DNA from 4 places in the Edwardsiella sp. EA181011 genome. Region 3 is predicted to be linked to each of the others. Evidence: predicted binding sites of a transcription regulator. Region 3 holds the regulator's gene; each other region holds the start of a gene.
What was found. Region 3 encodes CRP, which controls carbon source genes, mostly activating them, when cyclic AMP is high. Its sites were predicted from a motif close to ATGTGANNNNNNTCACAT; they were not measured.
Positions count from the first base shown of each region.

Region 1 (7,778 bases), 240 kb from region 3:
GAAGACGGCGGTAAAACTCCAGCTCCAGCTCGCTGAGCCCCAGCAGCGATAGCTCGCTGGGCATCAGGCGTAGGATCTCATCGCTTTGATGGATCCCGCTGACCTCTTCAGGCATAACGGCCGGCTCGCGTACCAGTACGCGGCGAATCTCCTGCTGAGTGTCAGCGTGATCCTGGGGATCGGCGGCGCGGCTGCGCCCCAGTCGTTCAGCCAGCTGCTGCAGCTCTGGCTGGCCGGCAAGGAAGTCACCGTACTGAACCAGCAGCTGATAGTCACCGTGATGCGGCGGCGCACGGCTCATGTCCCAGAGGCGGCCCGCGGCATTTTCATTTTCCACGAGCACCGGCTCTAGCGCGCCGCTGAGCTGCATGCGCTGCTGCAGCTCTTGCTGCAGCATCTCTCGTTCCTGTTCCATCACCTGATGGTGGAGTGTCAGCGTTCGGGCGACCAGGCTCAGGCGCCACTGCTGTAGAAACAGAGTGTGAAAGCTGTCGCTGTGGGTGATCTGCCCATCGGGACAGAGCTGGTGGGCTTTGTGGCTAAACGGAGAGCCTTGGCTATCCAGCGCCGCTAGGGTGGAGGGTAAGCGGCGGAAGAATTCGCCGCTGCCCAGCAGGAGCTGATGCTGATACAGCGTAAATTCTTGAGCCAGATCGTCGGGCACGCTGGTGTCGTGGAGCCGTTTACGCAGTCGGCGCTGCCAGGCGGGCCATTCGCGATCGATGAGCTTGCGCAGGCGGGGGTATTTTTCAAAAAAGATCGCTAGCTGGGGGGCCGCCATCAGCCCGACCAGAAAGTCCTGCAGCAGCTCGCTTTCATTCATGACGAGAAAAGCTTCGACGGCCTCAAGTGACGGCATGTCAGAGGGTTTCTCCCTGCAGCCGAGCGGCTAGAGCATTAATCTGCTCATCCACTTCCAGTAGGCTGGCCTCTATCTGAGCCAACCACTCGCGGCAGACAAACAGGCAGGGCTGCTGCCCGGCGAACTGTTGGCGCTGCTGGCGCAGCGTTTGCCTTATCTCCTCAAGACCGGCCAGAATGGCGGGATCCGCCTGCTGATGCGTACCGTCAGGCAGACTCAGCAGACTGGGTTGATGGCTGATATCGCGGATCTCCAGCTGATGCTGTGAATTAATTGCGACGTCAACGGCCAGGGCAAAGCCGATACCGTTGAGGCGGGCCCGCAGTTCGCCGCCTTTTTGCAGCCAGCGGGTCAGCGCCGCGGTTTCAACGCTGAGGTGGGTGACCTGCATATCGTGCAGACGCAGCGGCTGCAGCAGTAGCAGCGTGAGCTGTGGCGCAGTGAGCTCCGCCGGCAGGGTATAGTGGGCCCGGTGGTTAAACAGTGCGGATTTATGCCGTAGCGTCAGCGCGCGGCTCTGCTGATATGTTCGTTGGCTTTGCAGCCATTGCCCCTCTAGCCGCTGGATCTGCAGCAGCAGCGCCTGCTGCCGGTAGGCCTGCTGTGTCAGGATCTGCTGGATGTGCTGGTTCAGCAGCTGGCGTGAGGAAAGATCGTGCCACAGGCACTCTTTCAACAGGATCAAATCGAGGGGGGCGACGGTGTCGCGGCCGCTGAAAAAGGCACAGGCCTGCAGCAGGCGTACGGCTTTTTTCCAGCGCCGATCGGAGATATAGGGCGCATTTTCCAGCGTGTCGATATGCTGGCGCAGCTGAAATATGAGGTCAAAGACGTTATCCGGCAGCGCGACTCCGCTCAGCTGCTGCTGCCAGCGTTGAAACTCATCGCCGTCGATGCTGAGACTGTCGGGAACCGGATTGGCGTTTTCATCCTGATGGCTATTGATCAATGCTCGAAAATTACTCTTTTCCTGCACTTTATCCAGCCATAGGCGGATAAGCATACGGTCGTATAACGCTTCCAGCCCTCCGTCGGCGTCCGGCAGCTCGTTAGAGGCGGTAACCAGCAGGCGCAGCGGGATATCCTCTTCCCGATCACCGTTACGGAAACGGCGTTCGTTGATGGCGGTCAACAGGGTATTCAGAATGGCCGGGCCCGCTTTCCATATCTCATCCAAAAAGACGATTTCGGCTTCCGGCAGGTAGCCCTGGGTCAGGCGCTGGTAGCGCCCTTCGTCTTTTAGGGCTTGAATAGAGAGGGGGCCGAATACCTCCTCCGGAGTGGAGAAACGGGTCATCAGGTACTCAAAGGCGCGCGCATTGCGAAAGGCGAACTTAAGCCGACGGGCGATCAGACTCTTGGCAATGCCCGGGGGCCCGAGTAGGAAGACGCTTTCGCCGCACAGCGCCGCCAGCAGACACAGGCGTACCGCCTGCTGCCGTTCATACAGTCCGGACTCCAGCGCCTGGCTCAGTCGTGAAATACGTTCGGCCAATTGGCGAGGTTGCGTCATAATATTCTCTATTCATAACATGGATGATTTTGTTGTATCCATTTATAACCTGTATGACCAGCTTTTATTTTCATTCACGGCCATCGGGGAGATATTCACAGGCAACGCGGCGGCGTCACATGCTGTTTGTTACATAATCAACGATATTCTTGCGGGTTTTACAGTGGGAATACATGGGTATTTATGCATACTGTGCAACCTTTATCTGCGCCCGGGATGTTGGTGCATTGATGGCTGACGGAAATTTCAAACGAAAAATGTTATGAGTACAGAACAGAAACGTTCACTGACTACGGTGACGCTGGCCGCTATCGGCGTCGTGTATGGCGATATCGGCACCAGTCCACTGTATACCCTGCGCGAGTGTTTTGCCGGGCACTATGGATTTGAGGTGAAGCCAGAGATTGTCTTTGGCTTCCTCTCGCTGATCTTTTGGATGCAGATCCTGATTGTCTCGCTGAAGTATCTGACCTTTGTGATGCGGGCCGACAACGAAGGCGAAGGGGGGATCCTGACCCTGATGTCGCTGGCTGGTCGTAATACGCCGGCGCGAATAACGGCTACGCTGGTGATCCTGGGGCTGATTGGCGGTAGCTTCTTCTACGGTGAGGTGGTTATCACTCCGGCGATCTCTGTGATGTCGGCCATTGAAGGGCTTGAGATTGCCGCTCCGTCGCTGGATCCCTACATCGTTCCGCTCTCTGTTCTGGTGCTGACGGTCCTGTTTTGTATTCAAAAACACGGCACCGGCAGCATTGGCCGCCTGTTTGCGCCGGTGATGGTGCTGTGGTTTTTAGCGCTGGCGATCTTGGGGGGCGCAGCATTCTCGCCAATCCTCAGGTGCTGTACGCCTTGGATCCGCGCTGGGCTATTAACTTCTTTATACATTATAAGGCGCTGGCATTTTTTGCTCTCGGGGCCGTGGTGCTGTCAATCACCGGGGTCGAGGCGCTGTATGCCGACATGGGGCACTTTGGTAAACGTCCTATTCGCCTCGCCTGGTTTCTGTTTGTGATCCCCTCGCTGATGCTGAACTATTTTGGCCAGGGCGCGCTGCTGCTTAAAGATCCGTTGGCGATAAAGAATCCCTTCTTTTTGTTGGCGCCTGACTGGGCGCTGATCCCGCTGCTGGTATTGGCTACCCTCGCCACGGTCATCGCATCGCAGGCGGTGATTTCCGGCGTCTTTTCTCTGACGCGCCAGGCGGTGCGCCTTGGCTATCTGCCGCCGATGCGTATTATTCATACGTCGGATATGGAGGCCGGTCAGATCTATATTCCGGCCATTAACTGGGCGCTGTATATTAGCGTGGTGTTGGTGATCGTCGGCTTTGAGCGCTCCAGCAATCTGGCGGCGGCCTACGGCATCGCCGTTACCGGTACGATGGTGCTGACTAGCATTCTATCCTGCACCGTCGCGTTTAAAAACTGGCATTGGAACCGTTTCTTGGTCGGGATCCTGTTGGTATGCCTACTGTGTATCGATATACCACTGTTTAGCGCTAACGCCATGAAGATACTCTCCGGCGGCTGGCTGCCGCTGACGCTGGGGCTGATGATGTTTATCGTCATGACGACCTGGAAAAGTGAGCGCTTTCGCCTGCTGCGTCGCCTGCATGAGCACGGAAATTCTCTGGAGGCCATGATCGCCTCGCTGGAGAAGTCGCCGCCGGTCAGGGTGCCGGGAACCGCGGTATATATGTCGCGGGCGGTGAACGTCATTCCCCTGGCGCTGCTGCATAACCTGAAACATAACAAGGTGCTCCATGAGAGGGTGATCTTGCTGACCCTGCGTACCGAAGATGTGCCCTATGTGCATAATGTGCGTCGTGTCACCCTTGAGCAGCTGTCACCGACGTTTTGGCGGGTGGTGGCCAGCTATGGCTTTAAGGAAACGCCGAACGTCGAGGAAATTTTCCACCGCTGCGGTCTAGAGGGGCTCTCCTGCCGGATTATGGAGACCTCGTTCTTCATGTCCCATGAGTCGCTGCTGCTGGGACACCGGCCTTGGTATCTCAAGGCGCGGGGCCGGCTGTTCATGGCGCTGAGCCGTAATGCGCTGCAGGCGGCCGATCAGTTTGAGATCCCGCCTAACCGGGTTATCGAGCTGGGAACCCAGGTCGAAATCTGACCCGTCAAACGGGATAACGTATAAAAGGGCGCCTGACGGCGCCCTTTTTCATTGAAATTACTGTTTAGCTGAATCGTTTTTACCGCGAAACGTTTCGATTACGATCACATTTTTTTATTTTTTGCTTTGTTCAGCCCGGCTATACCTCTACACTTAGCGGAGAGCGAAACGTTTCGCTGGTGGAGCGAGTAATGAAAAAAGGCACGGTATTAAATTCTGAACTTTCAGCCCTGATCTCCCGTCTGGGTCATACGGACAGCGTGACGGTTGGCGATGCCGGGCTGCCGGTTCCTGACGGTATCCAGCGTATCGATCTGGCGCTGACCCATGGCATCCCGCGTTTTATGCAGGTTATTGAGACGATGACGGCAGAAATGCAGGTTGAGCGTGCCGTTTTGGCGCAGGAGATGGTTGAGGCTAATCCTGACATTCACCGGCAGCTGGTGACATGGCTGCAGCGGCTGGCGCAGACGCAGGGCAACGCGATTCATATCGACTATGTTTCCCACGGTCAGTTTAAGGCGCTGAGCGGTGAAAGTAAGGCCATCGTCCGCAGCGGAGAGTGTTCACCCTATGCCAATGTACTGCTGTATGCCGGCGTGACCTTTTGAGGCCATTATGCAACCGTTACTGGCTTTAACCGCAATCGATAAATCGTTTCCCGGCGTGAAGGCGCTGTCCGGTGCTTCGCTGAATGTCTATTCCGGACGGGTGATGGCGCTGGTCGGAGAAAACGGCGCAGGCAAATCCACCATGATGAAAGTGCTGACCGGGATCTATCAGAAAGATGCCGGTTCGCTGCATTATATGGGCAAAGAGACGGCGTTTAACGGTCCCAAGTCCTCGCAGGAGGCCGGCATTGGTATTATTCATCAGGAGTTGAACCTGATCCCGCAGCTGACTATCGCTGAAAATATCTTTTTGGGCCGCGAGTTTACCAATCGCCTGGGGCGCATCGACTGGAAAAAAATGTATGCCGAAGCAGACAGGCTGCTGGCGCGATTGAATCTGGACTATGGTAGCCGCCGTCTGGTCGGCGATCTATCCATCGGCGAACAGCAGATGGTCGAGATAGCCAAGGTGCTGAGCTTCGAATCGCGGGTCATCATCATGGATGAGCCGACCGATGCGCTGACGGATACCGAGACGGAGTCCCTGTTTAACGTCATCCGAGAGCTGAAGGCTCAGGGACGCGGCATTGTTTATATCTCGCACCGTCTGAAGGAAATATTTGAAATCTGCGATGACGTGACCATCTTCCGCGACGGACAGTTTATCGCAGAGCGGCCCGTCAGCGCGCTCTGCGAAGATTCGCTGATCGAGATGATGGTTGGGCGCAAGCTGGAGGAGCAGTATCCGCGCCTCGACAGTGCGCCCGGCGATCTGCGCCTGCAGGTCAGTCACCTATCAGGCCCTGGCGTCAGGGATGTCTCTTTTACGCTGCGCAGCGGTGAAATACTGGGCGTGTCCGGGCTGATGGGCGCGGGGCGCAGTGAGCTGATGAAGATCCTGTACGGCGCGCTGCCTCGTACCCAGGGGAGTATAACCCTGGAGGGCAACCCCATTCAGACCCGCTCTCCGCAGGAGGGGATGGCCAACGGTATCGTCTATATCTCAGAGGATCGAAAGCGCGATGGCCTGGTGCTGGGGATGTCGGTGAAGGAGAACATGTCACTGACGGCGCTGCGCTACTTCAGCCGCCTTAACGGCTCGCTCAAACATGGCGAAGAGCGGGAGGCCGTCGGTGATTTTATCTCGCTGTTCAACATCAAGACCCCATCGATGGATCAGGCTATCGGCCTGCTTTCCGGCGGAAACCAGCAGAAGGTGGCGATCGCCCGCGGTCTGATGACCCGCCCCAAGGTTCTCATCCTTGATGAACCGACGCGCGGCGTCGATGTCGGCGCCAAAAAAGAGATCTATCAGCTGATTAACCAGTTTAAGGCGGAGGGATTGAGCATCATTCTGGTCTCCTCCGAAATGCCCGAGGTGCTGGGAATGAGCGATCGTATCCTGGTCATGCATGAGGGACAGCTGAGCGGCGAGTTCCCGATTGAACAGGCAACCCAAGAAGTGCTGATGGCCGCGGCCGTTGGCAAGCAATACGGCGTTAAGCAGGAGTAATCCCCGATGAATACCCAAGTAACTGCAAACCAGGGCGGATTCAGCAAGGCCCGACTCAAAGTCTGGCTGGTCGAGCAGAAATCGCTGATCGCCCTGCTGGTGCTGATCGCGGTGGTCTCCTCCATGAGCCCCAATTTCTTCACCGTCAATAATCTGTTCAACATTCTGCAGCAGACCTCCGTGAACGCCATCATGGCCGTAGGGATGACGCTGGTGATCCTGACCTCTGGCATCGATCTGTCCGTGGGATCGCTGCTGGCGCTGACCGGCGCGGTCGCGGCGTCCATTGTCGGGATGGATGTTAATGCGCTGGTGGCGGTTGGCGCGGCGCTGGCGCTGGGGGCGGCGATTGGCGGCTGCACCGGCGTTATCGTGGCTAAGGGCAAGGTTCAGGCCTTTATTGCGACCCTGGTGATGATGCTGCTGCTGCGCGGGGTCACGATGGTGTATACCGATGGCAGTCCGGTCAATACTGGTTTCTCTGCGCAGGCGGATCTGTTTGGCTGGTTTGGCATCGGTCGTCCTCTGGGGATGCCGACGCCTATCTGGCTGATGATTGTGGTCTTTGCGCTGGCGTGGTACATGCTGCACCACACCCGCCTAGGGCGTTATATCTACGCGCTGGGCGGGAATGAGGCGGCAACGCGCCTGTCCGGGATCAGCGTCGATCGCGTCAAGATTGCGGTGTATGCCCTGTGCGGCTTGCTGTCGGCGTTGGCCGGTGTGATCGAGGTCGCCCGGCTCTCCTCGGCGCAGCCGACGGCCGGCACCGGCTATGAGCTGGATGCGATTGCGGCGGTGGTGCTGGGCGGGACCAGTCTGGCCGGCGGTAAGGGGCGGATTATGGGAACTCTGATCGGCGCCCTGATCCTTGGCTTCCTGAATAACGGCCTAAACTTACTCGGTGTTTCCTCCTACTACCAAATGATCGTCAAGGCAGCGGTGATTCTGTTGGCGGTTTTGGTAGACAACAAAAGCAATAAATAACCTTACCTACAGGAATCGATGAGATGAACATGAAAAAACTGGCAACCTTGATCTCCGCCGCGGCCCTGAGCGTCACCCTGAGTGCCAACGCCATGGCGCAGGACACCATTGCCCTGGTGGTTTCTACCCTGAATAACCCGTTCTTTGTGTCGATGAAGGATG
Region 1 is NZ_CP011364.1:646,152-653,929, forward strand. Features, by position in the region: gene viaA (ATPase RavA stimulator ViaA) at 1-859, opposite strand, end outside; gene ravA (ATPase RavA) at 861-2,375, opposite strand; partial or broken gene kup (low affinity potassium transporter Kup) at 2,638-4,505, shown strand; gene rbsD (D-ribose pyranase) at 4,697-5,116, shown strand; gene rbsA (ribose ABC transporter ATP-binding protein RbsA) at 5,124-6,629, shown strand; gene rbsC (ribose ABC transporter permease) at 6,636-7,616, shown strand; gene rbsB (ribose ABC transporter substrate-binding protein RbsB) at 7,640-7,778, shown strand, end outside.
Region 1: rbsD (D-ribose pyranase) is a predicted target of CRP. The motif match lies at 4,598-4,615, and genes of this name have one in related genera.

Region 2 (7,778 bases), 790 kb from region 3:
CAGACGATCGGCCAGCGCCAGATACTGCGCCGCATCCTCCGCCGTACGCACGCCGCCGGCCGGCTTGAAGCCCACGCGCTTCGCCACGCCCATATCGCGGATCACGCTCATCATGATTTCAGCGCTCTCCAGCGTGGCGTTAACCGGCACCTTACCGGTCGAGGTCTTAATAAAATCAGCCCCGGCCTTAATTGAAATTTCAGACGCCTTACGGATCAGCGCAGCGTCTTTCAGCTCACCGGTTTCAATAATCACCTTCAGCAGTACATTGGCGGCGACGCAGGCCTCTTTACAGGCTTTCACCAGATCGAAGCCCACCTGCTCGTTGCCCGCCATCAGGGCACGGTACGGGAAGACTACATCCACTTCATCCGCGCCGTAGGCGATCGCCGCACGGGTTTCCACCAGCGCGATCTCGATATCATCGTTACCGTGCGGGAAGTTGGTCACCGTCGCAATGCGTACGTCCGGCGTACCCTGTTCACGCAGGGTTTTACGGGCGATGGGGATAAAACGGGGATAAATACACACCGCAGCGGTGTCACCCGCCGGGCTTTTTGCCTGATGACACAGGGCGATCACTTTCTCGTCGGTATCGTTGTCATTCAGGGTCGTCAGATCCATCAGGCGCAGTGCGCGCTGAGCGGCAGTTTGTAACTCGGTCATAATACTCTCCAACTGGCTGAACGCGGCCCATGCCGGTTCAATCAAAAAAAACGGGACGAAGGTTTTAACGGCCTGCGCCGTAAAGCGATCCCACACGTTGGCGAGCGGACTTGGTTCCCTGAAGAGACATCCGGCCACGCCGGTATGTCATTGAGATCCATCTCACCGCACACAGCCCTTCTGGTATGATTATTTGAACACAAAACCTCCGTCATATTTGTGTTCACTGTCACATTAGATGAAAATCTGAATGTAACATAGGATCGCATTATGTGATTGACATCACATATAAATCATAACTATCGCCAAAATCGATGCTAACGCGCAAACGCGCGCAGGCCACGGCATTACACTGGCCAATCTCCGCTGTCCGCCGGTGAACCCCGCAGGCGCGACGCCGGGATACCATACCGTTACAGGACACAGCCCTGCGCTCATCCTGATCATCGCTCTCATCGCCCAGGACAACGATCATGCCTGAAACCTCTGCCAATGCACTGCACCAGCGCTGTATGGCTATCGCCTGCGATCCCCATCTCTCCGCCCTGCAAAAACGCCACTTTCTTGCACTGGAGGCAGAAAACGATCTGCCTTACCCCGCCCTACCGGAAGCGGCTCGCCAGGCGCTGGACGACGGCGTCATCTGCGATATGTTTGAAGGCCATGCGCCCTATAAGCCCCGCTACGTGCTACCGGACTACGCCCGCTTCTTGGCCAACGGCTCTGAGTGGCTGGAGCTGGAGCCGGCGCAGGGCTTTGACGATGCCCTCTCCATGCTGACCATCCTGTATCACCATGTCCCATCCGTCACATCCATGCCGGTATTTTTGGGGCATTTAGATCAACTATTGCTTCCATATGTTGGAATTTTAACAGAGAACGAATTATATATCCGCATAAAACGCTTTTGGCGTTATCTGGATCGCACTTTTCCCGATGCCTTTATGCACGCAAACCTGGGGCCGTCAGATAACATCCTGACACGCCTATTTTTACGCGCGGACGCAGAGCTGGCTCAGGTCGTCCCCAACCTGACCTTCCTCTATCACCCTGATATCACACCTACAGAGCGCCTGCAGCAGGCCATTGAAAACATCTGTACCTGCAGTAAACCGCACATCGCCAACGCGCCGCTGCATGATAATATTTTCACAGCGGGCGGCTACGGCATCGTCAGCTGCTACAACGCGCTGCCGCTGGGCGGCGGCGGCAGCACCCTGGTCCGGATGAACCTGAAAGAGGTGGCCCTGCGCAGCCGGGGAGAAGAGGACTTCTTTACCCGCACCCTGCCTGACTATTGCCGGCGCCAGACCGACATTCTCCGCGCCCGCAGCGACTTTCTGTTCACCCGTTCCCATTTCTTCAGCCAGAGCTTCCTCGTGCATGAAGGGCTGATCGACGCCCAACGTTTTGTGCCGATGTTCGGCATCTTTGCCCTGGCAGAGGCGGTCGATATTCTGTGTCAGCAAAGCGGCAGCGCCGCCCGCTACGGTCAGGATGAGACGGCCAACGCCTTAGGCTATCGGATCAGCGCCTGGCTGGATGCGTTTGTCCGCGCGACCCCGCTCCCCCATGCCTGGCAGCAGCGCGCGCTGCTGCATGCCCAATCCGGGATCAGCAGCGATCGGGATACGACGCCCGGCGCCCGCCTTCCCTATGGCAGCGAGCCGGATCCGATCGGCCATCTGATGGCCGTCGCGCCGCACCACGCCTATTATCCCGCCGGGATCAGTGACATCCTGACCCTCGATCCCACGGTGAAAAGCAACCCACAGGCCCTGATGCAGCTGTGCCTCGGCGCGTTCTCCGCCGGAATGCGTGAATTCACGGCCAACGTCAGCGGCAACGATCTGGTGCGGGTAACCGGCTATATGGTGCGCCTGTCCGATCTGGCGCGCTATGGACAGGAGGGATCGCGGCTGAACACCACCTGGCTGGCGGAAGAGGCGGCGCGCAATACGGGTATGCTGGAGCGCCGGGCGCGCGTGATAAGCCATGAACAACAGACGCGCTTTAGTCAGTAAGCTGCTGCCCTTCTCCTGCGTGGATGGGCCGGGCAGTCGTCTGGTACTGTTCCTGCAGGGCTGCAACCTGCGCTGCCGCAGCTGCCATAACCCCTATACCATTGGCCGCTGCGACGACTGTGCCCAATGCGTGGCGACCTGTCCGCATCAGGCGCTGTCGCTGCAGGCGGGAAAGGTGCTCTGGGATGCGCTCTCCTGCCGGCAGTGTGATACCTGTCTACAGGGTTGCCCACGTCGGGCGAGCCCAATGGCGCTATCCCTCAGCGTCGACGATGTGTTGATGCAACTGCGCCGTCAGGCGGCATTTATCAAGGGGATCACCGTCAGCGGGGGAGAGGCGACGCTGCAGCTGCCTTTCCTGCTGGCGCTGTTTCAGGCGATACGTCGCGATCCGGGGCTGCAGGCGCTCGACTCTCTGGTCGACAGCAACGGTGAACTGTCAGAGCCTGGCTGGACACGGCTAATACCGTGGTGCGACGGCGTGATGGTCGATCTCAAGGCCTGGGACGACGAGCGCCACCGTTGGCTAACCGGGCGCGGCAATCGGCGCATCCTGCACAGTATTCGTTGGCTGGCACGGCGGCGACGCCTGGCGGAGCTGCGCCTGCTGGTGATCCCGCAGCACAGCGACTACCTGGCCCACATCGATGCGCTGGCCGAATTTATCCTGTCGTTGGGCGATGTGCCCGTCCGCCTCAATGCCTTCCATCATCACGGCGTCTATGGCCCGGCGTCAGCGTGGCGACCCGCCGCAGAGGCCGATATCGAACGGGTGGCCCAGGCGCTGGAGGGCCGCGGCGTCGGCGCGGTGATCCGCCCGGCGCTCTACCTATAAATAAAAACGCGCCCCGGCCAATGACGGCGAGGGCGCGTGACCACCTTGTGCAGCGCAGGATTACAGCGCCAGGAAGAACCCGGCGATGGTGGCGCTCATCAGGTTGGAGAGGGTTCCTGCCGCGACGGCGCGCAGGCCGAAGCGGGCAATCTCATGACGACGCTTCGGCGCCATACTGCCCAGCCCGCCCAGCAGGATCGCCACCGACGAAAGGTTGGCAAAGCCGCACAGCGCGAAAGAGATGATCGCCTTGGTATGGCCGGAAAGCACCTGCAGACCGGCCGCCGCGACGTCGGCATCCGCCTTCAGGTATTCACCGAAGTTCATATAGGCGACGAACTCGTTAACGATCAGTTTCTGGCCGATGAAAGAGCCGGCAATCTGCGCCTCGCTCCAGGGTACACCGATCAGGAAGGCGATCGGGGAGAATACCCAGCCCAGGATCAGCTCCATCGACAGCTGCGGGTAGTTAAACCAACCGCCAATCCCGCCCAGCATGCCATTCAGCAACGCGATCAGGGCAATAAACGCCAGCAGCATTGCACCGACGTTCAGCGCCAGCTGCAGACCAGAGGCTGCACCGGAGGCCGCAGCGTCAATCACGTTGGCCGGACGATCCTCTACCGCCACCAGCGTGGTAGCATCTTCACGATCGTGGGTCTGCTCGGTTTCCGGCACGATCAGCTTGGCAAACAGCAGGCCGCCCGGCGCCGCCATAAAGGAAGCGGCGATCAAATACTCCAGCGGCACGCCCATCTGGGCATAGCCGGCCAGCACCGAACCGGCAACGGAGGCCAGGCCACCGCACATGACCGCGAACAGTTCCGACTGAGTCATGGTGGCGATATAGGGGCGTACCACCAGCGGCGCTTCGGTCTGGCCGACGAAGATATTGGCCGTCGCCGACAGCGACTCGGTACGGGAGGTGCCCAGCAGCTTGTGTAGCGCGCCGCCCAGCACGCGGATCACCAGCTGCATGATCCCCAGATAATAGAGCACGGCAATCAGCGACGAGAAGAAGACGATCACCGGCAACACGCGCAGGGCAAAGACAAACCCGCCGCCGCCGAACAGCTCAAACATCTTGTCGGATACCAGCCCGCCAAACATGAACGAAATGCCCTGATTACCATAGGCGATAACGTTTGCTACGCCGGTAGACATCGCGCCCAGCATATCGCGGCCAGCGGGCACATACAGAACAAAGGCGCCAAGGCATACCTGAACGACGAAGGCGCCGGCCACGGTACGCACCCTAATGGCGCGGCGGTTGTTGGAAAGCAGTACGCCGAGCAGGATCAGCGTGACCATTCCCACAACACCCATTAAAAGTTGCATGGTTATTATCCCTGTTGTGTGAGTCTTAATAAGGCTTACACGCCCAATGGCGCAAGCCGTCTCCTGGTGCCAGGCAAAAAACAGGAGGGGTCCATCGCCGGCGGGCGGATTATAACGGGGCTCCCGCGATGTTTGCGCGCATTGCTCACAAATTTATACAACTTGAAGCAAGTTAAATTGTTAAAAAGTGACGCATATCACATCACTTAATCGTTTACGTGCGTAAAAAACCGGCGATTCGGCGCGTGTCAGGCGCGCGGGGGGAAGTGAAATAGGCGGTGCGTGTTGTCATACAGCACCTGGGCTATCTGCGCAGGCGTTTCACTGCGCAGTGCGCACAGGGCCGCAAATACCCGCGTCAGCTGCTCCGGGCGATTGGGCGCGCCCTGGTAACCGGATAATGGCATATCCGGCGCATCGGTCTCCAGCAGCAGCGCCTCCAGCGGCAGCGCCGCCACCGCGGCGCGGGTCTTGCTCGCCCGTGCGTAGGTAATCGTGCCACCGACGCCAATCGCATACCCCAGACGCACGAAGGCCTGCGCCTGGGCCAGACTGCCGGCAAACCCGTGCACCACGCCGGTGCGCGTTAGCCGCCGCTGGCGCAGCGTCTTCGCCAGCAGATCGTGGCTGCGACGTGAATGCAGGATCACCGGCAGATCGTAGCGCTGAGCTAGAGTCAGCTGATCCTGCAGCAGACTCAGTTGACGCGCCGGCTGGCGGACGTCACCGTAGTGATCCAGCCCGATCTCGCCCAGCGCGACCACCGCCGGATCGGCCTGGGCCAGCAGCGTATCCAGCGCTGCAATATCCGTATCCCGATGGTGCTCGATGTATAGAGGATGCAGCCCCAGCGCCACATGCAGCATCGGATAGCGATGGGCAAGCGCCAGCACCGGCGCAAAACGAGAGGCATCGATGCTGGGCACAATGATGTCGCAGATCCCCGCCGCCCGGGCGCGGCGCAGGCTTGCCGCCTCATCGCCGCAGAAGGGAGCGAAGTCAAAATGGCAATGGGTGTCGATCAGCGCCGCGGCGATCACAGCGTCTCCCCCGCTGGCTGACGCACGGCTTCATGCGCCAGCGGCGGCACGGACGGCCTCGCCGGGCCATGGGCATGCGCCGGCAGGTCACGCGGCAGCAGCCAGTGCCCAACGGCCGCCAGAAAATAGCGGGCGCAGCGCCGTCCCAGATGGTAATCCGTGTTCAGTGATGCCACCGTACTGCCCAAGGCATGGCTCGCCAGCGGTTTGGGCGGATAAATCTCAAAGATACGCAGACGTCCCGGCGGCTGCTCAATAAAACGCTGGGTGCGACGATAGCTCTTCTCATGGCGCTGCATCATCCGCACCATCTGCTGCAGACTGCTCTCACTGAGCAGCGACTCCATGCGTTTCACCCAGCGGGGCGTGTAGAACATCTGAGACGGCACGGTGCGTATCACCACGATGGTATCGGCGCCCAGCCGGTACGCCTCGCGCACCGGCACGGCGTCTGCGATGCCGCCGTCCTGGTAGATCACGCCGTTCAGCTCCACCCCGCTGCGGTAAAAGCCGGGGATGGCGCTGCTGGCCTTGATCACCTGCAGCCAGCTATCGCGCTGCGCCGGAAAATAGGCCGCGCTAAAGTCATCGCTACGGCTGGCGACCATATAAAACTGACGCTGCTGTCCCAGCATACGCTCGGCGCGATCGAAAGCCAGCGGCATATCGCGGTAGGTGCAATCCACCAGCCAATCCAGATCAATAAGATGCCCGCCGCGGACAAAGCGCAGCGGGTTAAAAAACTCGCTGCGGGTGGTATAGCGGGTGATCACCCGCCGGGCATAGCCAGCCTGACCACAGACAAAGGCCGACAGGTTCTGGGCTCCGGCGGAGGTTCCCAAATAGAGATCGAAGGGGTTGAAGCGCGCGCGCAGAAACTCATCCAGCACCCCGGCGGTAAAAATACCCCGCTGTCCCCCGCCCTCGCACACCAGCGCGATGTTGCCAGGATGGTAGGGTTTATAGGCCAGGGGCTCAATGTTGCCCAGCGTAATCGGTATTCTGTATCCCACTCTACAACCTCATGACAACGCGCTCAGCCGCTATGTTGCCCCGCCAAACGGGGCGGCTCACATGGATTAAGCATACCTTGGATAAGGCTTTGGGATAAGTCCAGCGCAGGAGGGAAATATTATCATTCTGTCCGCTTTAACGGACGATGCGGCGCAAATAAGACGGCGGGCCGAAAGGCCCGCCGCGATCGTCCCGCCAACGCCCAAAAGGGGCTAGACCGATCAGTGTTCGCGCGTCTTGCGGAAGCGCACCTCAGGATAACGCTCCTGGGTCAGGTTCAGGTTCACCATGGTCGGTGCGATATAGGCCAGGTTGTCGCCGCCGTCCAGCGCCAGGTGCAGCTCGTTCTTACGCTGAAACTCATCGAACTTCTTGGCGTCGTCACATTCGACCCAGCGCGCGGTAGACACGTTAACCGACTCGTAGATCGCCTCAACGTTATATTCGCTCTTCAGGCGGGCCACCACCACGTCAAACTGCAGTACGCCGACCGCGCCGACGATCAGATCGTTATTGGCCACCGGACGGAAGACCTGTACGGCCCCCTCTTCCGACAGCTGCACCAGCCCTTTCAGCAACTGCTTCTGCTTAAGCGGATCGCGCAGGCGGATGCGGCGGAACAGTTCCGGGGCGAAGTTGGGGATCCCGGTGAACCTCATCTCCTCGCCCTGGGTAAAGGTATCGCCGATCTGGATGGTACCGTGGTTGTGCAGACCGATGATATCGCCCGGGTAGGCCTCCTCCACGTGGGCGCGGTCGCCGGCCATGAAGGTCAATGCATCGGCGATCACCACATCCTTACCGGTGCGAACCTGGCGTAGCTTCATCCCCTTGTCATAGCGGCCGGAGACCACGCGCATG
Region 2 is NZ_CP011364.1:101,851-109,628, forward strand. Features, by position in the region: gene deoC (deoxyribose-phosphate aldolase) at 1-666, opposite strand, end outside; gene QY76_RS00480 (YjjI family glycine radical enzyme) at 1,140-2,690, shown strand; gene QY76_RS00485 (YjjW family glycine radical enzyme activase) at 2,662-3,525, shown strand; gene QY76_RS00490 (NupC/NupG family nucleoside CNT transporter) at 3,586-4,851, opposite strand; gene QY76_RS00495 (TatD family hydrolase) at 5,112-5,900, opposite strand; gene QY76_RS00500 (patatin family protein) at 5,900-6,916, opposite strand; gene prfC (peptide chain release factor 3) at 7,139-7,778, opposite strand, start outside.
Region 2: QY76_RS00490 (NupC/NupG family nucleoside CNT transporter) is a predicted target of CRP. The motif match lies at 5,049-5,066, and genes of this name have one in related genera.

Region 3 (7,778 bases):
GCTGCTGCAGGCCTGGCTGGCGCAGAGTCAGCACCGCTACGGTGAGGTCAACACGCTGCTGGCGCGCGCCGAGCAGGAGATGGGGCTGCGTCAGATCTCGCTAGAGGCGGCGCTGCAGGCCGAGTTCGACGCGCTGCGAGCCCAGGTCGCGATCAATGGCGGGCGACCGCACGATGCCGAGCGCTTAGCGACTGAGGCGCTGCGCCATCTGCCGATCGGCAGCTATTACAGCCGGATCGTGAGCAGCTCCGTGTTAGGCGAGGTGCTGCACTGTAAAGGGGTTCTGGCGCGGGCGCTGCCGATGATGCAGCAGACCGAGCAGGTGGCTCGTCGCCACCAGACCTACCACTATGCTCTGTGGGCGCTGCTACAGCAGAGTGAGATCCTGATAGCCCAGGGGTTCTTGCAGGCCGCCTACGAGACCCAGGATAAGGCCTTTGAACTGGTCGACGAGCAGCATCTGCAGCAGCTGCCGATGCATGAGTTTTTACTGCGCATCCGCGCCCAGGTGCTGTGGTCGTGGATGCGGCTAGACGAGGCGGAGCGCGCGGCGCGCGATGGGCTGGCGGTGCTGGCCAACTTTGAACCGCAGCAGCAGCTGCAGTGTCTGGCGCTATTGGCCAAGTGCTCGCTGGCGCGCGGCGATCTGGATAACGCCGGACAGCATCTGCGCCGCTGCGAAACCCTGCTGCAGGCCGGAAACTATCACAGCGACTGGCTGGTGAATGCGGATAAGGCACGGGTGATCTACTGGCAGATTACCGGCGATCGTCAGGCGGCCAGTCGCTGGCTGCTGCAGGCGGTGCGCCCGGCGGCGTCGGATAACCACTTTTTACAAGGGCAGTGGCGTAATATCGCGCGGGTTCAGATCATGCTGGGACAGTATGATGAGGCTCAGGCGGTGCTAGAGCAGCTGAATGCGGCGGCGCGTCGGCTGCGCCTGGTCAGCGATCTGAACCGTAACCTGCTGCTGAGCAACCTGCTGTATTGGCACACGGATCGCAAAAGCGAAGCCCTGCGCGTGCTGATGGAGGCGCTGAGCCTGGCCAATCGCACCGGCTTTGTCAGCCACTTTGTCATTGAGGGTGAGGTGATGGCCCAGCAGCTGCGTCAGCTGCTGCAGCTCAATACCCTGCCGGAGATGGAGGTGCATCGTGCTCAGCGGATTCTGCGTGATATTAACCAGCATCACCGGCATAAGTTTGCCCATTTTGACGAACAGTTCGTCGAGCGTTTGCTGAACCATACCCAGGTGCCGGAGCTGATCCGTACCAGTCCGCTGACCCAGCGCGAATGGCAGGTGCTGGGGCTCATCTATTCGGGCTACAGCAACGAGCAAATCGCCGATGAGCTGGCGGTGGCGGCGACCACCATTAAAACCCATATCCGCAATCTGTATCAGAAACTGGGGGTGGCACACCGTCAGGAGGCCGTGCGTCAGGCGCAGGATATCATGCGTCTGATGGGCTATGGGGTCTGATCAGCGCCAGATCAGCAGTACGCAGGCGGCGGTCAGCGTCCCCATGGCCAGGTTAAAGGTGAACCAGGCGCGTCGGCTTTGCAGCAGGCGCCCGATCAGGGTGCCGAAGCCTAACCACAGCGCGCCGGCCAGCAGATTGACCAAGAGCATTCCCAGGCTGATGGCGGCGATGGTCATCAGATAGCGCTCGCCGGGCAGGCTAAAGCTGGTTACCGCGCCCAGGGCCATCAGCCAGGCCTTAGGGTTCAGAAACTGCAGCAGCCAGCCCTGTCGCCAGCTGACGGTGTCGTCTAAGGCGACGCTACCGTCGCTCAGGCGGGTATAGCGCGACGTCGCCACCTTCCAGGCGATATACAGCAGGTAGAGGCTGCCCGCGCCTTTGAGCAGGGTGTGCAGCGTCGGGTAGAGCAGCAGTAGGCTGCCAACGCCAAAGGCGATCAGCAGCAGCAGCGTTTGCATGCCTAGCATGATGCCGAGCATGAGCGGCAGCGAGCGGTAAAACCCCAGATTGGCGCTGGAGCTGGTCAACAGCATATTGTTGGGGCCTGGGGTCACGGCTGCAACCCACAGGAAACCCAGCAGGGAGAGAAACAGAGGGCTGTCCATGCTAAACCGGCTCCAATTTTGTGCCTAGGGGGTGTTTTGACCCTAACAGTGTGTTATTGATGGTACAAGTATTCCCCGGATGAATTTTCTTCACGCAGCATGAGTGTTTCCACCTTTTCACCGCCCCGCGCCCTACGCAATCCGCACCTGCAGACGATCTTGCCGCGGCTGCTGCGCCGGCGCGCCCTATTGACGCCGGTGTGGCAGCGTTTAACCCTACCGGACGGCGATTTTATCGATCTGGCCTGGAGCGAAGCTCCGCAGCCCGCCCGTCATAAACCGCGGGTGGTTCTGTTCCATGGTCTGGAGGGCAGCGTGCATAGCCCTTATGCCCACGGCCTGCTGCACGCCTGTCGGGAGGCCGGCTGGCTGGCGGTTGTGATGCACTTTCGTGGCTGCAGCGGTGAGCCCAACCTGACGCCGCGTTTTTACCACTCCGGGGAAACCGGGGACGCGCGCTTTTTTCTGGCGTGGCTGCGCCGCACTTTCGGTCAGGTGCCCACCGCGGCGGTCGGGTTTTCCCTGGGGGGTAATATGCTAGGTTGTTATCTGGCCGAAGAGCAGGCGCAGGCCCCGCTGGAGGCCGCGGTCATGGTCTCGGCGCCGCTGGTGCTGTCGGCCTGCGCGACGCATCTGGAGCACGGCGTGGCGCGGATTTACCAGCGTTACCTGTTACATGAGCTCAAGCAGAGCGCCCGGCGTAAGCTGCGCCGCTATCCGGAGATGCTGGATCTCGATCCGCTACAGCTGCGGCGTATGCGCAGGCTGCGCGAATTTGACGATCAGATCACCGCACGCCTGCACGGGTTTCGCGATGCGGATGACTACTATCGGCGCTGCAGTGCCCTGCCGCGGCTGCCGACGATCCGTCAGCCGCTGTTGATCATTCAGGCGCGCGACGATCCCTTTATGACGTCGGCGGTGATCCCGCCGCCGGGATCGCTGCCGTCCAATATCGAATACCAGCTGACGGCGTTTGGCGGCCACGTCGGCTTTATCGGCGGTACGCTGCGACATCCTCTTCCGTGGCTGGAGCAGCGCATTCCCGCCTGGTTAGCCCCCTATTTGGAGTAAAACGCGTGATCATTCCCTGGCAACTGATAGCCCCAGAGACGCTGGATAGCCTGATCGAGGCCTTCGTCCTGCGTGAGGGGACCGACTATGGCGAACAGGAGAGGTGCCTGGCGCAGAAGGTGGAAGATGTGCGGCGCCAGCTGAAGTGCGGTGAGGCGGTCGTGGTATGGTCCGAGCTGCATGAAAGCGTCAATATTATGCCGCGCAGCCAGTTTAAGGGCGCGGATTAGCGCACGTTGGCGTATTTTCCCCGCGGCGCCCGGCGCCGCACTGTGCAAATAAAAGGCAAAAGCGCCGCGAACGGAGAAAAAACGGCGGCGAACAGTGAGCTATTCCATGCTGAAGCGAGACAGTGCGAGACAGTAAGGCCAAGCTATGTTACAAACTAAGCCGACATGCACCTTTAATGGAATGAAGCGGGTATAGATCAAGATCGCCGGGGATCATCTCCCTTAGGCTATGGAAACTATATTCGACAAGTGCAGTGCTATAGCAGGTTACTAGGCAGTTTCCCGGCCCCGTCCGGCGGGGGTGCGTTTGGCGCACCGGGGATGCGATAACAACAGAGGATAATAGCGAATGGTTCTCGGCAAACCGCAAACAGATCCAACTCTCGAATGGTTCCTGTCCCATTGCCATATTCATAAATATCCGTCCAAAAGTACCTTGATTCACCAGGGTGAAAAAGCGGAGACGCTTTATTACATCGTAAAGGGATCTGTAGCGGTACTGATTAAGGATGAAGAGGGTAAGGAGATGATCCTCTCCTACCTGAACCAGGGCGACTTCATTGGCGAGCTGGGGCTGTTTGAGGAAGGGCAGGAGCGCAGTGCCTGGGTGCGGGCGAAGACCGCCTGTGAGGTGGCTGAAATTTCCTACAAGAAATTCCGTCAGCTGATCCAGGTTAACCCGGATATTCTGATGCGTCTGTCTGCCCAGATGGCGCGTCGTCTGCAGGTCACGTCAGAGAAAGTCGGTAACCTGGCCTTCCTGGATGTGACTGGCCGTATTGCCCAGACGTTGCTGAATCTGGCCAAGCAGCCGGATGCGATGACGCACCCAGACGGCATGCAGATTAAGATCACCCGTCAGGAGATCGGCCAGATCGTGGGCTGCTCCCGTGAAACGGTAGGACGTATTCTGAAGATGCTGGAGGATCAGAACCTGATCTCGGCACACGGTAAAACCATCGTCGTCTACGGGACGCGTTGATTTTGCGCCCGCGCCGCATGGGCGGCGCGGAATCTTCAACCCATCCCCAGGATGGTGCTCATGTGGCGGCGGTTTATCTACCACCCTGAAGTGAACTATGCACTGCGCCAGACGCTGGTTTTGTGTCTGCCGGTGCTGTTCGGGCTGATGGTAGGCCAGCTGCAGCAGGGGCTGCTGTTTTCTCTAGTCCCAGTCTGCTGCAATATCGCCGGTCTTGACACCCCCCATAAACGCTTCTTTAAACGCCTCGCGGTGGGCGGCACCCTGTTTGCGCTCGGCAGCCTGTTACTGCAGATGGCCCTGCTGTGGTCGGTGCCGCTGCCGCTAGCCATGCTGCTTTTGGCGCTGCTGTTTGGCGTCAACGGCGAGATCAGTCCGCTGCACGCCCGTTTACTGCCGGCAACGCTGGTTGCGGCCATCTTCACCCTCAGCATGGTGGGGATGGTGCCCGTCTGGCAGGGGCCGCTGCTGTATTTGGTCGGCACGATTTGGTATGGCGCCTTCACCTGGTTTTGGTTTGTCCTGTGGAAAGGGCAGCCGATCCGCGAAACTCTGAATCAGCTGTACCTGGAGCTGGCGGACTACATCGAGGCCAAGTATAGCCTGCTCACGCAGCACAGTGACCCGCAGACGGCGCTGCCGCCGCTGCTGAACCGCCAGCAAAAGGTGATGGACCTTATCAGCGTTATCTACCAGCAGATGCACATGCTGTCCCTGGTCCATAACCCGGAGTATAAGCGGTTGGTGCGCTACTTTCAGGTGGCGCTGGATTTACAGGAGCATATTACCGTCAGCCTCTCCCAGCCGGAGGAGGTACAAACGCTGGTGGCGCGGAGCCAGGCGGAGGCGATCATCCGCCGCAATGCGCAGGTGGTGGCCGGGCGTCTGCGGGTGCTGGCGGATGACATTCTGTACCACCGCTACCCACAGCATTTCTCTATGCGCAGCGAGGTGTCGGCGCTGGAAAAGCTGGCCAGCCGCTACCCGGAGAATCCAGTTGGGCAGTTCTGTCTGCACCACTTTAGCCGGATGGCGCGTTTGCTGGAGCGACAGCGTCCGCTCTATCAGCGTCAGCTGATGGCGACCCAGCAGCGGCTGCCGTTCTGGCCGGCGCTGCGCGCCTACTGCTCCCTGAGGTCGGGCGCGCTACGCAACGCGCTGCGTCTGGGGCTGACGTTGGCGGCCGGCAGCAGGCTGGGGATCCTGCTGGCGCTGCCTAAGCCCTATTGGATCATGCTGACCACCATGCTGGTGATCCAGAATGGCTATAACGCGACGCGGGTGCGTATTCAGCACCGGGCGATGGGCACCTTTGCCGGTCTGATCATCGCCGCCGGCCTGCTGCAGCTGACGCTGAGCGAATATGTGATGCTGCTGGTGATGCTGCTGGTGACGCTGGGCGCCTACCTGGTGCTGCGTAAGAATTACGGTCTGGCGGTGATTGGCTTTACTGTCAGCGCCGTATTCACCCTGCAGCTGCTGGCGCTGAACGGCTCGCACTTTCTGGTGCCGCGCCTGGTGGACACGCTGCTGGGCTGTATTCTGGCCTTCGCCAGCACTATCTGGCTGTGGCCGCAGTGGCAGAGCGGGCTGCTGCGTAAAAATGCCCATCAGGCGCTGGAGGCCTATCAGGATGAGCTGCGCCTGTTGCTCTCCGCCGAGCCGGGTGTCAGTGAGCTAGCCTATGCCCGGATGCGCAGCAATCAGGCACAGAACACGCTCTACTCCTCGCTGAGCCAGGCGATGCAGGAGCCGGGCTTTGATTCGCGCTACCTGGCGGACATGCGGCTGTGGATCAGCCACAGCCAGTTTATTGTCGAGCATTTGAATGCCATGACCATTCTGGCGCGCGAGCACTATATGCTGACGTCGCGCCTGGCGCAGGACTATCTGCAGTGCGGCGAGATCGCGCTGCAGCTGTGTCAGCAGCGTCTGGAGCACGATGGCCCGAGCAGCAACGACAGCCAGGCGGTGCCGATACCGGAGCCGTCGCAGGGGATGCCGATGACGCCGATGGAGGTGCATCTGCGCCGCATTCTGTCGCACCTGCGCACCATGCATACCATTTCATCTATCGCCTGGCGCCAGCGCCCGCATCATGGGCTGTGGCTCAGCCGTCGACTGCGTGACTGATCCGGGAGCGCCGGCGATTTAGCCGCGCTGGCCGTAGTAGGCCTCCGGCCCGTGCTTGCGCCGGAAATGCTTATCGCGCAGCGCCCGATCCAGCGGGGCGAGCCGTGGGTTCAGACTATGGGTAATCCAGGCCATTTTGGCCACTTCCTCCAGCACCACCGCGTTATGCACCGCCTGCGCCGCGCTCTCTCCCCACGCGAAGGGGCCGTGCTGGTGAACGACGATCCCTGGCATGTGGCCCGGATCGCGCTGCGCCAGCGTTTCGATGATGACCAGCCCGGTGTGATGCTCATAGTCGTGGTCGATCTCGGCGGCGCTCAGCGCGCGGGTGCAGGGAATATCGCCATCGAAGTAGTCGGCGTGGGTGGTGCCGAGCGCTGGGATTGCCCGCCCCGCCTGTGCCCAGGAGGTCGCATGGGTCGAGTGGGTATGCACGATACCGCCCAGCTGCGGGTAGCGGCGGTACAGCGCCAGGTGGGTCGGGGTGTCGGATGAGGGGCGCAGCGCGCCAGCGACGATCTGCCCGTCAAGATCGACGACGACCATCTCATCGGGGGTCAGCGCCTCATAGGCGACGCCGCTGGGTTTGATGACGACGTAGCCGCGTTGGCGATCGATGGCGCTGACGTTGCCCCAGGTAAAGGTGACCAGCCCGTGGCGCGGCAGGGCCATGTTGGCCTGGTAGACCTGCTGTTTCAGCCGTTCCATGAGGCCTCCCGCGTCACCGCCAGTCCGGCACGTCGCATCCGTTCCAGAACCCAGTCGCGCGCCTCGCGCACCGCCTGCAGGGGGTCTTGGGCGCTTTCGCTCCATATCTCGATCAGGTAGGGGCCGCGGTAGCCATGGCGATCCAGCGTGCGGAAACAGGCCTCAAAGTCGACCACGCCGCTGCCGAAGGGGACATCCCGAAACTGGCCCGGCCGGGTGTCTTTGACATGTACGGCGACGATGCGGTCGATGCCCGCCGCCAGCTCCAGTTCGACGTCATTATCCCAGGCCGAAAGGTTGCCGATATCCGGGTAGATCTGGAACCAGGGGCTGCGCAGATAGCGGCAGTAGCCGAGCGCTTTGCTGACGGAGTTGAGCAGCGGCGTGTCCATGGTTTCCATGGCCAGCGTGACCTGCGCCCGGCTGGCCAGGATGACGGCCTGGCTCAGCCCCTCGCGGAGCAGCTGGCGCGTCAGGGAATTGCCCTGCTGATAGTAGACGTCGTATCCCGCCAGCTGAATCACCCGGATCCCCAGATCCTGTGCGAGGGTAATCGCGTGGGCCA
Region 3 is NZ_CP011364.1:889,057-896,834, forward strand. Features, by position in the region: gene malT (HTH-type transcriptional regulator MalT) at 1-1,480, shown strand, start outside; gene QY76_RS03965 (LysE family translocator) at 1,481-2,086, opposite strand; gene QY76_RS03970 (hydrolase) at 2,186-3,160, shown strand; gene QY76_RS03975 (YheU family protein) at 3,166-3,390, shown strand; gene crp (cAMP-activated global transcriptional regulator CRP) at 3,740-4,372, shown strand; gene QY76_RS03985 (YccS/YhfK family putative transporter) at 4,433-6,505, shown strand; gene QY76_RS03990 (L-ribulose-5-phosphate 4-epimerase) at 6,524-7,213, opposite strand; gene QY76_RS03995 (L-ribulose-5-phosphate 3-epimerase) at 7,201-7,778, opposite strand, start outside.

Region 4 (7,778 bases), 1.6 Mb from region 3:
CTTAGCCCGATCTTTCGCCCAAACGTTAATCGAGTTAAGAACGCTGCGAGCGTCACCGAACGCTATATTAGTTTTCTTAGCTTAATGAAGTTATGATTTATGCACTGAACATGTATCTCCTATTCGTATGCACGATCACAACAGACAGCATCGAGCAATGTACAGCGAATTGCGAGTGAAATCATGAAACACCCATATAAATCAACAAGATAAAACAAAAGGCGTATACGGAAGGTGACAGTGAAAAACCGAAGCATACAAAATACATTCCTGTTTCACGACTATGAAACCTTCGGTCAGCATCCGGCGCGGGATCGTCCCGCTCAGTTCGCCGGCGTGCGCACCGACGCCGACTTCAACATCATCGAAGAACCCCAGGTGTTTTACTGCCGGCCGGCCGATGATTACCTGCCCCAGCCCGACGCGGTGATGATCACCGGGATCACCCCGCAGACGGCGCTGGCGCAGGGGGTCTGTGAGGCCGAATTCGCCGAGCGTATCCACCGGATGTTCAGCGTGCCGGGCACCTGTGTCGTGGGCTATAACAACATTCGCTTCGACGATGAGGTGAGCCGCAACCTGTTCTACCGCAACTTCTTTGACCCCTACGCCTACAGCTGGCAAAACGGCAACTCTCGCTGGGATCTGCTGGATGTGGTGCGCACCTGCTACGCCCTGCGCCCCGAGGGGATCGTCTGGCCGGAAAACGAGCAGGGGTTGCCCAGCTTCAAGCTGGAGCACCTGTCTCAGGCCAACGGCATTGAGCACAGCAACGCCCACGACGCCATGGCCGATGTCTACGCCACCATCGCGCTGGCCAGGCTGGTCAAACAGGCCCAGCCGCGGCTGTTCGACTATCTGTTCCAGCTGCGCAACAAGAACCGGGTGGCTCAGCTTATCGATATCGCCACGATGACGCCCCTGGTGCATGTCTCCGGCATGTTCGGCGCCCTGCGCGGTAACACCAGCCTGATCGCCCCGCTGGCCTGGCATCCCGAGAATAAAAACGCGGTGATCGTCTGCGATCTGGACAGCGATATCACCCCGCTGCTGACCCTGGACCCCGCCGCCCTGCGCGAACGGCTCTACACGCCGCGCAGCGAGCTGGGCGACGCCGTGCCGGTGCCCATCAAGCTAGTCCATATCAATAAATGTCCGGTGCTGGCGCCGGAGAAAACCCTGCTCGCGGACAACGCCGTCCGACTGGGGCTCGATCGCCCGCGCTGCCGGGATAATTTAGCCCTGCTACAGCAGCACAGCGAGATCCGTGACAAGGTGGTATCCCTATTTGCCGATGCGCCACCCTTTCCGCCATCGGACGACGTGGACAACCAGCTGTACGACGGCTTCTTCAGCGACGCCGATCGCCAGGCGATGCAAATTATTCGCGCCACCCAGCCGCAGAACCTGCCGGCGCTGGATCTACGCTTCAGCGATCGGCGCATCACGCCGCTGCTGTTTCGCTACCGCGCCCGTAACTACCCGGCGACGCTGGATGAGAGCGAGATGCGCCGCTGGCAGCAGCATCGCCAGGCCATGCTGACGCCGCAGCGCGTACAGGATTATCTACAGACGCTGGAAATGCTGTACAACCGCTATGAGGATCAGCCCCAGCGGCTGACGCTGCTGCGGGCGCTGTTTGATTATGCCCGTGAATTAGTAGGATAATAGTCTGCGCCGGAAGGATGCAGCCGTCGTCACCTACATGGCGCTTACTGCGGCATCCTGCGCACGCTTTCCACTCTGCCCGCGGCGGGGTGGTCGATAACCAGGCTCCGCGACGGAGCAGACAATCAAGGCTTGAACTATGTGGCTGCGCAATGGACCGCTGCTGGCGGTGCTGTCGTTTATTCTGTGGGGGATCACGCCGCTATACTATAAGCTGCTGAACGATGCAAATGCCTTCGAACTGCTGGCCCAGCGTCTGTTCTGGTCTGTTCCCCTGCTGCTGGCGCTGCGCCTGCTGTTCAGGCACCGCACCTCCTGGCGCGCGGCCTGGCAGGATAAACGCTCGCTTTACTGCTGCCTGCTGGGCGGCGCCATCATGAGCGTCTCCTGGACCACCTTCATCTACGCGCTAACCCACCACCTGGTGCTGGATGCCAGCCTGGGCTACTTCACCAATCCGCTATTCGCCATCGCGCTGGGCGTCATCTTTCTGCACGACCGGCTAACCCGCTTTCAGCGCATCGCGGTGCTGCTGGCCATCATCGGCCTGACCTACCAGATCATCCTGCTGGGGCGGGTGCCGGTGCTGGCGCTAGTCATGGGCATCACCTTTGCCTTTTACGGCCTGGTACGTAAGTATATCCGCTACGATATTATGACCTCCCTGACGCTGGAGACCGTCTGGATGCTGCCTCTGGCGCTGGGGATCACCCTCTGGCAGCAGATCGGCGGCGGCAGCGATCTGGGCAGCCTCAGCCTGTCTGAGTATTCGCTGTATATTCTGACGGCGCCGGTGACCTATGCGCCGCTGCTGCTGTTTGCCGCCGCCATCAAACGCACCTCTCTGACGGTGGTGGGCCTGGCGCAGTATGTCGAACCCTCTCTGCAGTTTCTGCTGGCGGTGCTGGCCTTCGGCGAACCGATCAATCTGCCCAAGATGATCAGCTTCTCGCTGATCTGGCTGGGGCTGGCGCTGTGTATCTATGAGCTGTTTCGCCGTCCGCACCGCCGCAGCGCGGCACATCAGGACGGCGCGGCGACGGAGCGTGCGACGCCCCCTCTGCGCAGCGCAGAGAAACCCTGAGCCGTTCATACTCCCCTTCGCGCCGGGTAACCCGGCGCGATCCTTGTCTGCGACGCCGACAATACCCCACCAAATTGGCATGGCTGCCATAGAGCGAATTCATGATGTGATCAGTAGCACATTTTACCGATTAATTGTATGATGATTGTGTTTTCGTTTTTGGGTACACTACGATGTCAAATCCACTTTCTCTTTGCTGGCAATACGCACGTGCCTTCGTGCTGATTTACCTGTGTCTGTTTGCCGGTAATGCGCTTGCCACCCTGTTACCAATCAAGATCCCAGGCAGCATCATCGGTATGCTGATCCTGTTTGCCCTGCTGGCTTCGCAGATTATGCCGGCCACCTGGGTCAAACCGGGGTGCAGCCTGTTTATTCGCTATATGGCGCTGCTGTTCGTACCGATCGGCGTGGGCGTCATGCAGTATTACGACGTGCTGTGCCGCCAGTTTGGCCCCATCGTGGTCTCCTGCGTGGTCAGCACCCTGATCATTATGGTGGTGGTCGCCTACTGCTCACACCTGGTGCATCGCGAGCGGCCCGACGACGGCGAACAGCCCCTGAGCCACCCGCAGGAGAGTAAACAATGATGACCGTCATGCTGAATATCTGGTGGTCACTGCCGCTGACGCTGGTGGTCTTCTTTGGTGCCCGCCGTCTCGCCCAGCGCCTGAATATGCCGCTGCTCAATCCGCTGCTGGTCTCCATGGCGGTGATCATTCCGCTGCTGCTGCTGCTGCATATTCCCTACAAAAACTATTTTGCCGGCAGCTCGGCGCTCAACAGCCTGCTGCAGCCGGCGGTCGTGGCGCTGGCCTTCCCGCTGTATGAACAGCTGCACCAGATCCGTGCCCGCTGGAAGTCCATCATCACCATCTGCTTTATTGGCAGCGCCACCGCGATGATCAGCGGTACCGCCATCGCCCTGTGGCTCGGTGCGACGCCGGAGATCGCCGCCTCGGTGATGCCGAAATCGGTCACTACGCCGATCGCGATGGCCGTCGCTCAGTCCATCCACGGTATCCCGGCCATCAGCGCCGTCTGCGTCATCTTTGTCGGGATCCTGGGCGCCGTCTTCGGCCACACCCTGCTGAACGCCATGAATATCCGCACCAAGGCGTCGCGTGGTCTGGCCATGGGGACGGCATCCCACGCCTTGGGGACCGCCCGCTGCGCGGAGGTCGACTACCAGGAGGGCGCCTTTAGCTCTCTGGCGCTGGTTATCTGCGGGATCATTACCTCCCTGCTGGCGCCGTTTCTGTTCCCGATACTGCTGCATATCTTCTGATAACATCGTCACAGCGGAGGGCGCCGATCGGCGCTCTCCGCCATAAGCACCCGTTTTTACGTTAAAAAAAGTTGAAATAAATCTCTAATTCGAGACCAATATTACAATTATTGCACTCAAAAAGTGATTATTATCACAAATATCACCTATTCGCTTCCTTACAATAGCCTCCCGTAACTCACAAGAGGCTTTCCCATGCACGCACGCTTTGCCGTTGCATTCCGCCAGCTGCCTGCCGAACTCCAGGCGGCGCTTACGCCAGTGATGGCGTCTGACACCTTCAACGCCGTGATCACCGCAGCCCAGGTGGATGCCATTGGTCATGCCTGTCAGATGGATCGCCAGGCCCTGAGTTTTGCCCTGCTGCCGCTGGCCGCCGCCTGTGCCCTTACGCCGATCTCTCATTTTCAGGTCGGCGCTATCGTCCATGGCGCCAGCGGTAACCTCTACTTCGGCGCCAATATGGAGTTTTCCGGCGCGCCGCTGCAGCAGACCATCCATGCCGAGCAGTGCGCGATCACCCACGCCTGGCTACGGGGCGAGCGCGCGCTGGAGTCGATCACCGTTAACTACACGCCCTGCGGCCATTGCCGCCAGTTTATGAATGAACTGAACAGCGGTACTGCGCTGCCGATCCATCTGCCGGGCCGCCGCGCCGCCACGCTGGGCGACTACCTGCCCGATGCCTTTGGCCCGCGCGATCTGCAGATAAAAACCCTGCTGCTAGACCCAACCCATCACGGGCTGGCGCTAGACAATGCAGCCGGCGATCCCCTGCTGCAGGCGGCGCTGGACGCCGCTAACGCCAGCCATGCGCCGTACAGCCAGGCCTACAGCGGCGTGGCTATCGAAACCGACCGCGCCGTCTATGCCGGCCGCTATGCGGAAAATGCCGCCTTTAACCCCAGCCTGCCACCGCTGCAGGCCGCCCTGATCCTGATGAACATGTCCGGCGACAGCGTCGACGCCATCCGCCGCGCCGCGCTGGTGGAGTCCCGTCAGGCGGCCCTGTCGCAGCATGCGGCGACGCGCGCCACCCTACAGGCGCTGGGCTGCGACGATCTGCAGCACCATCTGCTGTAACCCGGACGCCAGAGTGCCCTCGGGCGCTCTGGCCCGTTACCTCTGCGCGTGACCTTCCCCGCCGCGTTCGCTCGCCAAAATCATTGTTACAAAACATATATTGAATGAATAGTTTTGATAACAAACATTGAACAATAGCTAACTCTCTTTTAGGATCTTCAGCGTGTTATTTCATCCCGTTAACATAAGAGCGTACTTATGGATCTGGAACACGAAAGTAAACGTCCGCTGTATATTCCCTATGCCGGCCCCATCCTGCTTGAATTCCCGCTGTTGAATAAGGGCAGCGCCTTCAGTGAGGAAGAGCGCAATAACTTTAACCTGAGCGGTCTGTTGCCTGAGGCCATCGAGACCATTGAAGAGCAGGTTGAACGCGCCTATCGTCAGTTTTGTGATTTTCAGAACGCCACTGCGCAGCATATCTACCTGCGCAATATTCAGGATACCAACGAGACCCTGTTCTACCGCCTGCTGCGCGGCCACCTTAGCGAGATGATGCCCATCATCTATACCCCGACGGTCGGTGAGGCCTGTGAACACTTTTCCGATATCTACCGGCGCGCACGCGGGCTGTTTATCGCCTATCCCAACCGCGATCGCATCGATGACATGCTGCAAAACGCCACCAAGCAGAACGTCAAGGTGATCGTGGTCACCGATGGCGAGCGTATCCTCGGCCTGGGCGATCAGGGCATCGGCGGTATGGGGATCCCTATCGGTAAACTGTCGCTGTACACCGCCTGCGGCGGCATCAGCCCGGCCTATACCCTGCCCGTGGTGCTGGACGTCGGCACCAATAACCCACAGCGCCTCAACGATCCGCTGTACATGGGCTGGCGTCACCCGCGCATTACCGGTGATGAATATAATGCGTTCGTCGAGGAGTTCATTCAGGCGGTCAAACGCCGCTGGCCGGATGTTCTGCTGCAGTTCGAGGACTTCGCTCAGAAAAACGCCATGCCGCTGCTGAGCCGCTATCGCGATCAGCTCTGCTGCTTTAACGACGACATTCAGGGCACCGCGGCCGTCACCCTGGGCAGCCTGATCGCCGCCAGCCGCGCCGCCGGCAGCCGTCTGCGCGATCAGACCATTACCTTCCTCGGCGCCGGATCTGCCGGATGCGGCATCGCAGAGCAGATCATCGCCCAGATGATCGCCGAGGGGCTGAGCGACGAAGAGGCGCGGGCACGCATCTTCATGGTCGATCGCTTCGGACTGCTGACCGATCGCCTGCCCAACCTGCTCGACTTCCAGAGCCGTCTGGTACAAAAACAGCAGGCGCTGGCTGGTTGGCAGACGGAGAGCGAAGGGATCTCCCTGCTCGACGTGGTACGCAACGCCCACCCCACGGTGCTGATCGGCGTATCGGGTCAGCCGGGGCTGTTCAGCGAGGCGATCGTGCGCGAAATGCACAGCCACTGCCCTCGCCCCATCATCATGCCGCTCTCTAATCCCACTTCCCGGGTGGAGGCCCGTCCGGAGGATATCATCAACTGGACCGATGGCGCGGCGTTGGTCGCCAGCGGCAGTCCCTTCGAGCCGGTGCTCTATCAGGGAGAGCGCTATCCGATAGCCCAGTGTAACAACGCCTATATCTTCCCCGGCATCGGCCTGGGCGTCCTGGCCAGCGGTGCGCGGCGGGTGACCGACGGCATGCTGATGGCCGCCAGCCGGGCGCTGGCCGACAGCTCGCCGCTGGCGCGCGACGGCCATGGCCCCCTGCTACCGGACCTGAAGGATATCCAGCAGGTTTCACGCGACATCGCCTTTCAGGTCGCCAAGGCGGCCCAGCGTCAGGGCGTCGCGGTGCTGACCTCGGACGAGGCGCTGCTGCAGGCCATCGATCATAACTTCTGGCTGCCGATCTACCGTAGCTATAAGCGAACCTCATTCTAGCCCCCTCTGGCGGTGTCCCTTCTCGGGTCGCCGTCCCCCCACATCCGGGCCTCCGCGGCCCGGCGCACTTTCGCGCAAATAACCGCCATCCGCCCTGCGCACGCGCCTTATGGCTTGCGCCGCGTCGGCGGGTAAAGTAGCCTCGGGAGAGAGAGAATAACGGGAAGTACGCCATGTGGTGGAAGCGACTCATATATGGCCTGATCGGTGTTGTCATCCTCGCGGGGCTGGCGGCGCTGGCGCTTGATCGCTGGATTAGCTGGGTCACGGCCCCCTATATCTACGAAGACGTGCAGGACCTGCCGCGCCGGGAGGTCGGCGTGGTGCTGGGCACCGCTAAATATGTGGCCCCCGGCGTTATCAACCAGTATTACCGCTACCGTATCCAGGGCGCGCTGAATGCCTATAACAGCAATAAGGTCAGCTATCTGCTGCTGAGCGGCGACAATGCCCTGCAAAGCTACAATGAGCCGGTGACCATGCGCCGTGATCTGATCGCCGCGGGGGTGCCGAACGGCGATATCGTGCTGGACTATGCCGGCTTCCGTACGTTGGACTCGATCGTGCGCGCCCGCCGGGTCTTCGATACCGATAACTTCACCATCATCACCCAGCGCTTCCACTGCGAGCGGGCGCTGTTTATCGCCCTGCATCTGGGGATTCAGGCCCAGTGCCTGGCGGTGCCCTCTCCCAAAGATATGCTGCTGGTGCGCCTGCGCGAAATTGGCGCCCGCCTCGGCGCCCTCACCGATCTCTACC
Region 4 is NZ_CP011364.1:3,248,165-3,255,942, forward strand. Features, by position in the region: gene sbcB (exodeoxyribonuclease I) at 241-1,668, shown strand; gene rarD (EamA family transporter RarD) at 1,808-2,752, shown strand; gene QY76_RS14370 (CidA/LrgA family protein) at 2,926-3,342, shown strand; gene QY76_RS14375 (CidB/LrgB family autolysis modulator) at 3,351-4,040, shown strand; gene cdd (cytidine deaminase) at 4,236-5,123, shown strand; gene QY76_RS14385 (NAD-dependent malic enzyme) at 5,322-7,019, shown strand; gene sanA (outer membrane permeability protein SanA) at 7,193-7,778, shown strand, end outside.
Region 4: cdd (cytidine deaminase) is a predicted target of CRP. The motif match lies at 4,162-4,179, and genes of this name have one in related genera.